Regions from separate parts of the Pseudomonas leptonychotis genome, predicted to be linked through region 2. Evidence: predicted binding sites of a transcription regulator. Region 2 holds the regulator's gene; the other holds the start of a gene.
The links. Region 2 encodes sigma-54, which starts transcription at its own class of promoters, with help from an activator protein. Its sites were predicted from a motif close to ANTGGCATNNANNTTGCTNT; they were not measured.
Positions count from the first base shown of each region.

Region 1: the regulator sigma-54 is predicted to act here: its motif matches at 1,360-1,379, upstream of flgB (flagellar basal body rod protein FlgB).

Region 1 is NZ_RFLV01000001.1:199,634-205,635, forward strand. Features, by position in the region: gene flgD (flagellar hook assembly protein FlgD) at 1-419, opposite strand, end outside; gene flgC (flagellar basal body rod protein FlgC) at 445-888, opposite strand; gene flgB (flagellar basal body rod protein FlgB) at 904-1,311, opposite strand; gene D8779_RS00905 (bacterioferritin-associated ferredoxin) at 1,763-1,981, shown strand; gene bfr (bacterioferritin) at 2,176-2,646, shown strand; gene grxD (Grx4 family monothiol glutaredoxin) at 2,717-3,043, opposite strand; gene D8779_RS00920 (molybdopterin oxidoreductase family protein) at 3,162-5,270, opposite strand; gene argF (ornithine carbamoyltransferase) at 5,584-6,002, shown strand, end outside.
Region 2 is NZ_RFLV01000003.1:288,499-294,500, forward strand. Features, by position in the region: gene D8779_RS15655 (KpsF/GutQ family sugar-phosphate isomerase) at 1-842, shown strand, start outside; gene D8779_RS15660 (KdsC family phosphatase) at 842-1,381, shown strand; gene lptC (LPS export ABC transporter periplasmic protein LptC) at 1,389-1,958, shown strand; gene lptA (lipopolysaccharide transport periplasmic protein LptA) at 1,945-2,487, shown strand; gene lptB (LPS export ABC transporter ATP-binding protein) at 2,490-3,215, shown strand; gene D8779_RS15680 (RNA polymerase factor sigma-54) at 3,353-4,867, shown strand; gene hpf (ribosome hibernation-promoting factor, HPF/YfiA family) at 5,061-5,369, shown strand; gene ptsN (PTS IIA-like nitrogen regulatory protein PtsN) at 5,385-5,858, shown strand; gene rapZ (RNase adapter RapZ) at 5,861-6,002, shown strand, end outside.

The DNA.
Region 1 (6,002 bases), on a different contig from region 2:
ACCCGGCTCACTGCAGAGCCGGCCTTGTCATAGATATTCACGTAGACATTGCTGCTACTGGCCGGCAACACCAGGCTAGCCTTGAAGCTCTCGCTGGTATCGACCACCGCCTTCTCACTCGGAATGATCACCTTGCGCCCGACTAGCGATGACGCCTGCAGCGCTTGGGATGACTGATAACCCGTCAGCAGAGAGCCCATGCTGGTATTCAACTTCTCGATCCCCTCAACTTGGCTGAACTGCGCCAGCTGGGCGATAAACTCGCCGTTACTCTGAGGCTCAAGCGGGTTCTGGTTATTCAGCTGCGCCACCAACAGGTTCAAGAACTCGTTCTTACCAAGGTCTTTATTGGTACTGCGCTCATTTTTAATCTGGTACTGGTCCAGGGCCGTGCCGCTGACATCGCCAACAGTACTCATAGGTATGCGCTCCTTATCCGGTGGCTTACTGACCCAGGGTCAATACGCGCTGCATCATCTGCTTGGCGGTGTTCATCATTTCGGTGTTGGTCTGGAAAGCCCGACTGGCAGAAATCATGTCGGCCATTTCCTCAACCACGTTCACATTGGGGTAATACACGTAGCCACCGGCATCGGCCGCAGGGTGGTTCGGCTCATAGCGCGGCATCAGGCTGCTCTGATCCTCAACCACGCCTAGCACCTGTACACCCACACCGGCATTGTCCTGATCAGCAAACAGCGAGCCGCGATCACCTTCCTGCGCCGACTGGTACACGGTGGCGAACACCGGATGCCGTGCGCGGTAAGTCTGATCAATACTCGATGAGACGGTCTCGGCGTTGGCGATGTTGCTAGAAATGGTGTTCAGGCGAGTGCTCTGGGCGCTCATTCCCATTCCGGCGATGTTGAAAACACTGGCAAGTGACATGGCATCAGACTCCTATTAATCGCCGCGCAGGGCGCTGACCAGCCCTTTGAATTTGCTGTTGAGCAGGGTGAAACTGGCCTGGAACTGCACCGAGTTTTCCGCGTAATTGGACTGCTCGATCTGCAGGTCAACGGTGTTCTGATCAATCGAGGGGCTCATCGGCGTGCGGTACGCCAGGCTAGCGTCACTGCTCATCACACCATCGGCAGGGATATGCTGACTGTTCGTACGGTTCAGGCTAACCGGGCCACGCTGGCTTTTAGCGCTCTGCTCAGCCAGCACATTCGCGAATTGCAGGTCACGCGCTTTGTAATGTGGCGTGTCGGCGTTAGCGATGTTGTTGGCCAGCACCTCGGCACGCTGAGTGCGAAAGCCCAGTGCTTGTTCATGAATGCCGAGTGCCCGATCGAAACTGATGCTCATGGTCAGAAACCTTTGCCGGTTAGCGTTACTGTTTTCCGTGCAAGACCATAAGCAAGGCGTGTGCCATTTTAATTTTTACTTATATTTCAACAGGTTGAATAAAAAATAAGTCGAGAGCTGCGGCAAAGCGGCAAGCGTTTTCCGCCTTTGCAAGGACAAGCGGCAATCTTGCGCTTACCCTTGCCGCTCCTGCCGGCACTGGCGCGCAGAGCCCTGAGAGCAAAACAGCCGCGTAATATTTGGCTTTCACGGCGCTAACAATTTTGTCCCAACTCCCCGCTCTACGAGCGAGCTCGACACATTCGGCTGAGTAACTGGCACACCACCAACAAACAACCGAACCAGCATGCAAATACCCACCGCCTATCAGTCAATCACACACAGCTTTGACAAGCATTCTCATTAACATTAGTATCCATGCATCTTAATTGCCCCACCACGAGCCCTCATCATGTATGTCTGTCTCTGCGAAGGTGTAACTGACGGCCAGATCCGCGAAGCCATCTACGAAGGCTGCTGCAGCTACCGCGATGTGCGCGCCACTCTGGGTGTTGCCAGCCAATGCGGTAAATGCGCATGCCTGGCCAAACAAGTGGTGCGCGACACATTGAGCGACATGCAAAGCAGCCAAGCGGCCATGGCCTACCCGGTAAATTTTGTGGCAGCCTGATCGAGTGCATAAAAAAACCGGACTTCACGTCCGGTTTTTTTATGCCTGTAATTCAATGGGTTACTGCCAAGATGCAGAACTTAAGCGCTCTCATTAGCATTAATTTTAACTTTGAATTCAAACACTTAGGTTTGACAGTCGAAAATCATCGGCCCAGAATTTGGGGCTAATCCCCCCGCATGGCAGACACGAACATGAAAGGCGACAAGAAAGTCATCCAGCATCTGAACAAGATCCTCGGTAACGAGCTGGTCGCAATCAACCAGTACTTCCTGCATGCGCGCATGTATCAAGATTGGGGCCTGAAAAAACTCGGCGAGCATGAGTATCACGAGTCCATCGACGAGATGAAGCATGCGGACAAGCTGATCAAGCGCATTCTCTTCCTCGAAGGCCTGCCTAACCTGCAAGACCTCGGCAAGATCCTGATTGGTGAGAACACCAAGGAAATGCTTGAGTGCGACCTGAAGATTGAGCACAAAGCCCATGTCGATCTGAAAGCGGCGATCGCTTACTGCGAAACCATCGGCGACTACGCCAGCCGCGATCTGCTTGAAGAAATTCTCTGCTCGGAAGAAGAGCACATCGACTGGCTGGAAACCCAGCTCAGCTTGCTCGAAGCGGTTGGCCTGCAGAATTACCTGCAGTCGCAGATGGACGAATAAGGCAGAAACGCTCACGCCATAAACAACAAACCCCGCACTTGGCGGGGTTTGTTGTTTATGCAGTTGCCGATTAGGCGTCAGCTTTCTGCATGGCGTCTTTGATCAGGGTCTGCAGCTCACCCTTGTCGAACATTTCCGCCAGGATGTCACTGCCGCCTACCAATTCACCGCCAACCCACAGTTGCGGGAAGGTTGGCCAGTTGGCGTATTTCGGCAGGTTGGCACGGATCTCTGGGTTTTGCAGGATGTCGACGTAGGCGAACTTCTCACCACACGCCATCACTACCTGTGAAGCCTTGGAGGAAAAGCCGCACTGCGGAGCGTTTGGCGAGCCTTTCATGTACAGCAGAACGGTGTTGTTAGCGATCTGCTCTTTGATGGTTTCGATGATATCCATTGGGCACCTCAGGACTTAACTTACCCGACTCACGGGTCGGCACGGTGGCGCCATTGTAGCGAAAAGCCGAGCGTAATGCTCGGCCTTCCCTGCCGCGTCCGTCAGTTGCGCTACGCTATTAAGCCGCCTCGACCTCAACCGGCACACCATTAAGCGCCGCATTACCGGACAACGCATCGAGCTGGCGCTCATCGGTCAGGTCATTGGCGCTGGCCCCGGGTTGCTCACTGGCGATGCTCATCTGCACGCCCGGGCGGGCATGCCCCCAGCCGTGCGGCAGGCTGACCACGCCGGCCATCATGTCTTCACTGGCCGCCACTTCCACTTCAATCATCCCGACCCGCGAACGCACGCGCACCAACTGGCCATCCGTCAGCCCGCGCTGGCTGAGATCCGCAGGGTGCATCAGCAGCTGGTGGCGCGGCTTGCCTTTGACCAGGCGATGATAATTGTGCATCCAGGAGTTATTGCTACGCACGTGGCGGCGGCCGATCAGCAACAACTCGCCGGCCTTGGCTGTCGGCTGTGCGGCAAAGCGTTGCAGGTCGGCCATGATCACGGCAGGCGCGGCCTGGACCTGCTTGTTGGCAGTTTTCAGACGGTTTGCCAAATTAGGTTTAAGCGCCCCCAGATCAAGCCCATGCGGGTGCTCGCGCAGCGTCGCCAGGGACAATTTGTGCGATGACTTGTCGCCATATGCACCCAACCGCAGCCCCATGTCGATCATTTGCTCAGGCGCCATGGTCGGTTTGAGCTCTGCCCCAGTCTTGGCGACAAATGCTTTGGCCAGCCCAATAAAGATTTCCCAGTCATGCAGCGCGCCCGTCGGCTTGCTCAGCACCGCCTCATTGAAGCGAGTGACATTGCGCACCGCGAACATATTGAAGGTGGTGTCGTAGTGGTCATGCTCCAGCGGCCCGGTCGGAGGCAGAATCAGGTCGGCATAGCGGGTGGTTTCGTTAATGTAGAAGTCGATGCTGAGCATAAACTCCAACCCCTCCAACGCTTGCTCCAGCTGTCGGCCATTGGGTGTGGACAGCACGGGGTTACCCGCCACCGTCACCAGCGCCCGTACTTGCCCTTCACCCTCGCTGAGCATTTCCTCGGCCAGAGCCGACACCGGCAACTCGCCGCCGTATTCCGGCAAGCCGGACACGCGGCTCTGCCAGCGGTTGAAGTGCCCACCCGAGGTCGATGCCACCAAATCCACTGCCGGCTCAGTACAAAGCACACCACCGACCCGATCAAGGTTACCGCTGACCAGGTTGATCAGCTGCACCAGCCATTGGCACAGCGTACCGAAGGCCTGAGTGGAGACGCCCATGCGCCCATAGCACACGGCCGACTCGGCGGCAGCAAAGTCGCGCGCCAATTGACGAATCGTTGGCGCGGGTACACCGCACCGCAGGCTCATCGCTTCGGCGGTAAAGCCGGCAATCGCCTGGCGCACCTCATCCAACCCATCTACCAACAGGTGGCTGCTGCGGCCGAGGTTTTCCTCGAACAGGGTATTGAGCAGGCCGAATAGCAGCGCAGCATCCTGCCCGGGACGCACGAACACATGCTGATCAGCAATCGCCGCCGTTTCACTGCGCCGAGGGTCGACCACCACCAGTCTGCCACCGCGCTTCTGAATGGCTTTCAGGCGTTTCTCTACATCAGGCACGGTCATGATGCTGCCATTGGAGGCCAGCGGGTTGCCGCCTAGGATCAGCATAAAATCGGTGTGGTCGATGTCCGGAATTGGAATCAGCAGGCCATGGCCGTACATCAAGTGGCTGGTCAAGTGGTGCGGCAGCTGGTCGACTGAGGTGGCGGAATAGCGGTTACGGGTTTTCAGCTGGCCGAGAAAATAATTGCTGTGAGTCATCAGGCCATAGTTATGCACGCTCGGGTTGCCCTGATACACCGCCACGGCGTTCTGCCCATGCTCAGCCTGAATTGCGTTCAGGCGTTCGGCTACCAGCTCGAAGGCGTCATCCCAGTCGATAGCCTGCCATTCATTACCAACCCGCCGCATGGGTTGACGCAAGCGATCGGGGTCGCTCTGGATATCCTGCAGCGCCACGGCCTTGGGGCAGATATGCCCACGGCTGAAGGTATCCTGAGCATCGCCCTTGATTGAACGAATCTGCGTCGAACCGTCGTCCTGCACTTCGGTTTCAATGGTCAGGCCACAGATGGCTTCGCAGAGATGGCATGCACGGTGGTGGAGGGTCTTGGTCATGGCCGGGCCTCTTATTTTGATTCGATGCGCGCGGCACCGTAAAGGCATGACTATGGCGGCTGGTTGCCCCCTGCGCCAGCAGGGTTCGCTGCGTGAATTGCGCGGCATCAGGTCAACCGATAGATGGCGCTCGACCCAACCCCACGCCCCCCCGAAAGCAGCAGGCAGTTTGCGCCTGATCGACGTTTGCTTATAAGATCGCGCCTTCCCCGTTTCGTCGCATGGTGCGGCCTCCCAGCCGTAGGTTCTGCCGTTTCTTTCATTTATCAAGGCCATTGAACCTGCGCCCTAGCTGTTAAAAAGGTAGTTAACGATGAGCGCAAGACACTTTCTCTCGCTGATGGACTGCACACCAGATGAACTGGTGAGCCTGATCCGCCGCGGCATGGAGCTGAAGGACTTGCGCAACCGCGGCGTGCTGTTCGAGCCGCTGAAGAACCGCGTGCTGGGCATGATTTTCGAGAAGGCCTCGACCCGCACCCGCCTGTCGTTCGAAGCCGGCATGATCCAGCTCGGTGGCCAGGCCATCTTTCTTTCGCCGCGCGACACTCAATTAGGCCGGGGTGAGCCGATTGGTGATGCCGCCATCGTCATGTCACGCATGCTTGATGCCGTGATGATCCGTACCTTCGCCCACAGCACCCTGACCGAATTTGCTGCCAACTCACGTGTGCCGGTGATCAACGGCCTGTCCGACGACCTGCACCCCTGCCAGTTGCTGGCTGACATGCA
Region 2 (6,002 bases):
GTCGCGTAGTAGTGGTTGGCATGGGTAAATCCGGGCATGTGGGCAACAAGATTGCCGCTACCCTGGCCAGCACCGGCACCACCTCCTTTTTCGTCCACCCTGCCGAGGCAAGCCACGGCGATATGGGCATGATCACCCGCGACGACGTGGTCCTGGCCCTGTCCAACTCCGGCTCAACAGCGGAAATTGTCACCTTGCTGCCGCTGATTAAACGCCTGGGCATCACCCTAATCAGCATGACCGGCAACCCTGAATCGCCACTGGCCAAGGCCGCCGAGGTCAACCTCGATGCTCGCGTCTCCCAAGAAGCCTGTCCACTGAACCTGGCTCCAACTTCCTCCACCACAGTTTCTCTGGTGTTGGGCGATGCCTTGGCCATCGCACTACTAGAAGCCCGCGGGTTTACCGCCGAAGATTTCGCCTTCTCGCACCCAGGTGGCGCGCTGGGCCGTCGCCTGTTGCTTAAAGTGGAAAACGTCATGCACGCAGGCGCCAATCTGCCACGCGTTAACCGTGGCACTTCATTGCGCGACGCACTGCTAGAAATGACCCAGAAAGGCCTGGGCATGACCGTGGTCACCGAGAACGATGGCCGTTTGGCCGGAATCTTCACCGATGGCGACCTGCGCCGCACCCTGGACCATAACATCGACGTACGCCAAACCATTATTGATGACGTAATGACCGCCAACGGCAAGACCGCACGCGCGGAAATGCTTGCGGCAGAGGCCCTGAAAATCATGGAAGACCACAAAATCAGCTCACTGGTGGTGATCGACGATAATCACCAGCCGATCGGCGCGTTAAACATGCACGACCTGCTGCGCGCAGGAGTAATGTGATGACCACTAACGCAACCACCGCGGATCTGCAACAACGCGCCCAATCGGTAAAACTGGCGATCTTCGACGTCGACGGTGTACTGACCGACGGCAAGCTTTACTTTCTCGTCGACGGTAGCGAATTCAAGACGTTCAATACCCTCGACGGCCACGGCATCAAGATGCTGATCAACTCCGGCGTGCGTACCGCCATCATCAGCGGCCGCAAAACACCTGTGGTTGAGCGGCGCGCGCAGAACCTGGGGATCCAGCACCTGTACCAAGGCCGCGAAGACAAACTGGTGGTACTCGATGAACTGCTCGGCGAACTGGGCCTAGACTATGCACAAGTCGCCTACCTCGGCGACGACCTACCTGATCTGCCGGTGATTCGTCGTGTAGGCCTGGGCATGGCAGTCGCCAGCGCCGACGGTTTTGTCCGACAGCATGCCCACGGCGTGACTAAGGCTCGTGGAGGCGAAGGTGCCGCACGCGAGTTCTGCGAACTAATCATGCGCGCTCAAGGCACCCTTGACGCGGCTCAAGCCGCTTATCTATAGGCCAACCATGCCCCGCAAGTTATTCAATATTGTCCTATTCGCTTGTGTTGCCCTGCTGGTGGCGGCGCTCGGCTACTGGAACCTCAACCCAGATAGCTTTGGCTCGCAATCGCACGCTGCCGAGACTGACAACGCCATCGACTTTTACGCAACCAACACCTACACCGTGCAATACCAGCCCGATGGCAAACTGCACTACGAGCTGACTGCCGACAAGGTTGAGCACATCAAGGCCAGCGACATCACTTTGATGACGGAGCCAAATATGAACCTGTTCCGCGGCACAGAGCTGCCCTGGAAAATTCGCAGTGAGCGCGGCGAAGTGTCGCCCGGCGGTACAGAAGTCGAATTGATCGAGCAGGTGCGCGTCGAGCGCACCGATGCCAAGGGCCGCCCGACCATCCTCACCACCAGCCGCCTGACTGTATTCCCCGAGAAGGAATATGCGCAGACCCAGCAAGCCGTTAGAATCGACGCTGCCAATGGGGTGACCACGGCAAAAGGAATGAAAGCGTACATGAATGACGGCAGGATGCTCCTGCTGTCCAACGTAAGAGGTCAGCATGAGGCTCGTTAACACCCTCCCCCTACTACTCAGCCTCAGCGCCGCACTCGGAAGTGTCAGCGCCTGGGCACTGCCATCCGACCGTGAACAGCCGATCCGTATTCAGGCTGACAGCGCGGAATTGGATGACAAACAAGGCGTTGCCGTTTATCGCGGCGACGTAGTTATCACCCAGGGCACCATGAAGGTCACCGGCGATACTGTGACCATCACCCAGAACGCCCAGGGTGATGTCGAGGTATTCACCTCCGTCGGCAAGCCAGCCTACTACGAGCAACTGCCGTCAGCCGACAAGCAGATCGTCAAGGCCTACGGCCTGACCATCCAATACTTTATGGCCAACGAGCGCGTGGTACTGATCGATCAGGCCAAGGTGATTCAAGAGGGCAACACCTTCGAAGGCGAGAAAATCGTCTACGACACCCAGCGCCAGATCGTCAACGCCGGTCGCGCCACGGGCACCAACGTCACCGCGCCACGTCCGCGCATCGACATGGTGATCCAGCCGAAGAACAAACCAGCCGAACAGCAGGCGCAGTAATAATGGCCACATTGAAAGCCCAACACCTGGCCAAGAGCTACAAAGGCCGTCAGGTCGTGCGCGACGTCAGCTTGAGCATCGACAGCGGGCAGATTGTCGGCCTGCTCGGCCCCAACGGGGCAGGCAAAACCACCTGCTTCTACATGATCGTAGGCCTGGTTCAGGCCGATCAGGGTCGCGTGATGATCGATGACCTCGACGTCAGCCACCAACCCATGCATGGCCGTGCCCGTGCGGGTATTGGCTACCTACCGCAGGAAGCCTCGATTTTCCGCAAGCTCAGCGTGGCCGACAACATCATGGCCATTCTGGAAACCCGCAAAGACCTCGATGGCGCCGCGCGCCGCAAGGAACTTGAAGGTTTGCTGCAGGAATTCCACATCAGCCATATCCGCGACAACCTCGGCATGAGCTTGTCTGGTGGTGAGCGCCGTCGCGTGGAAATTGCTCGCGCCCTGGCGACCAACCCCAAATTCATTCTGCTCGATGAGCCCTTCGCAGGTGTCGATCCGATCTCGGTCGGCGACATCAAGCAAATCATTCACCACCTCAAAGCCAAGGGCATCGGTGTGTTGATCACCGACCACAACGTGCGCGAGACCCTGGATATTTGCGAAACGGCCTATATCGTCAGTGATGGTCAACTCATCGCCGAAGGCGATGCCGAAACCATCTTGGCCAACCAGACAGTGAAAGAAGTGTATCTGGGGCATGAGTTCAGGCTGTAACCACGGCTTTTCTTAAGCCTACTGCAGCCAAGGCTAGGCAAAACCTTTAGAGTCAGGCATATAATTTGCTTCCTAGTGGCGCTTTTTAAAAGCGCCCTGTAGTGGCTGCGCACAGACGCCGGTAAATAAGGTCTGCAATGAAACCATCGCTAGTCCTGAGAATGGGCCAGCAGCTGACGATGACACCGCAGCTGCAACAGGCCATCCGCCTGCTCCAACTGTCCACCTTGGATCTGCAACAAGAGATCCAGGAGGCCTTGGAGTCCAACCCGATGCTCGAGCGCCAGGAAGAAGGCGATGACTTCGACAATTCGGACCCCATGGCTGATGGCGCAGAAAGCGCCACACCCAGCGAACAGCCTGAAACGCCGTACCAAGAAACCAACTACCAGGAAGCCACGCAAACCGTGGACAACCTTGAAGAAGGTGACTGGGGCGAGCGCATTCCTAACGAGCTACCCGTCGACACTGCCTGGGAAGACATCTACCAGACCAGCGCCAGCAGTTTGCCCAGCAGCACCAATGATGACGACGAATGGGACTTCACCACTCGCACGTCTAGCGGTGAGAGCCTGCAAAGCCACCTGCTCTGGCAACTCAATCTAGCCCCAATGTCGGACAAGGATCGCCTGATTGGCGTGACCTTGATTGACTGCATCAACAGCCAGGGCTATCTCGAAGAAACTCTCGAGGAAGTGGTCGAGGCGTTCGACCCGGAGCTGGACATCGAGCTCGACGAAGTCGAAGCCGTGCTGCACCGCATTCAACAATTCGAGCCCACCGGGATCGCCGCGCGGAACCTGGGCGAGTGCCTGCTCCTGCAACTGCGCCAGCTGCCCGCCAAAACGCTCTGGCTGAGCGAAGCACAGCGTCTGGCCAGTGACTACCTCGACCTGCTTGGCAGCCGCGACTACAGCCAGCTAATGCGCCGCCTGAAACTCAAGGAAGACGAGCTGCGCCAGGTGATCGACCTGATTCAAAGCCTCAACCCGCGCCCCGGCTCGCAAATCGAATCAAGCGAACCCGAATATGTAGTGCCCGATGTGATCGTGCGCAAACACAACGAACGCTGGCTGGTAGAGCTGAACCAGGAGGCCATGCCACGCCTGCGGGTCAACGCGCAATACGCCGGTTTTGTGAAACGCGCCGACTCCAGCGCTGACAACACCTTTATGCGCAACCAGCTGCAAGAAGCGCGCTGGTTTATCAAAAGCCTGCAAAGCCGCAACGAAACCCTGATGAAAGTAGCCACGCAGATCGTCGAACATCAGCGCGGCTTTCTCGATTACGGCGACGAAGCGATGAAGCCCTTGGTTCTGCACGATATTGCCGAAGCCGTAGGCATGCACGAGTCAACCATCTCACGGGTGACCACACAGAAATTCATGCATACGCCGCGTGGCATTTACGAGCTGAAATACTTCTTCTCCAGCCACGTGAGCACCTCCGAGGGTGGCGAATGCTCGTCGACTGCGATCCGCGCCATCATCAAAAAACTGGTGGCCGCGGAAAATGCGAAAAAGCCGTTGAGTGACAGTAAGATCGCTGGTTTACTGGAAGCACAAGGCATTCAAGTAGCCCGCCGCACGGTCGCAAAGTACCGTGAATCCCTCGGAATAGCGCCTTCCAGTGAGCGTAAACGATTGATCTAAGGCGGCACACAGAAGGAAGATCAAAGCACTGCACAGTACACGCCCAGGCCTCGCCTTTGCTCAAAAGCAGCCATACTGCCAATAGTGATTAGCGACCGTGCCAGGCTCGTTCTGCCAGAGTCTTCCACGCCACAGTGTTCCGGCGGCAGGCCTCTCGCCTGCCTCTTACACACGGCAACAAGGAGAAAGCGGTATGCAAGTCAACATCAGTGGACATCAGCTGGATGTGACCGACGCCCTGCGCGACTACATCGTCGAGAAACTTGGACGACTGGAGCGCCACTTCGACAAGATCACCAACGTACAGGTCATCATGGAGGTCGAAAAGCTCAAACAGAAAATCGAAGCGACCTTACACATTGCAGGCGGCGAAGTCGTCGCCAATGCCGAGCATGAAGACATGTACGCCGCCATCGATTTACTGACTGACAAACTCGACCGACAACTCATCAAACACAAGGAAAAACAGCTCGATCGTCAACAGGGCGCTATGGCCCGCTGACGTCGTCTATCTCCTATGATCCGACTTGAAACCATCCTGACCCCCGGCCGTTCTTTAGTGAACGTGCCGGGTGGCAGCAAAAAACGTGTTCTCGAACAGATTGCCAACCTGGTGGCGCGCGAGCTGCCTGACCTGGATGGCCAAGACATTTTCGAAAGCCTAATCGCCCGCGAAAAGCTCGGCTCAACCGGTTTCGGTAATGGCATCGCCATTCCGCACTGCCGTCTGCCCGGCTGTAGCGCGCCGATCAGTGCAGTGCTGCGTCTCGACGCCGCCGTTGACTTCGACGCGATCGACGGTGCGCCAGTGGATTTGCTATTTGTCCTACTGGTGCCTGAAGCGGCCACCGATGCTCACCTGGAGTTGCTGAGACAGATCGCCAGCATGCTCGACCGCAGCGATGTGCGCGCCAGCTTGCGTCAAGCTGAAAGCAGCGAAGCGCTGTACCAGGTCGTAGTTGACGTACAAAGCCAACTCAATCGAGCTTAAGCATGCGCCTGATCATCGTCAGCGGCCGCTCCGGTTCAGGCAAAAGCACCGCCCTTGATGTACTGGAGGATAACGGCTTCTACTGCATCGACAACCTGCCAGCCGGGTTACTGCCTGAGCTGGCCGAGCGGGCGCTTGTGCACA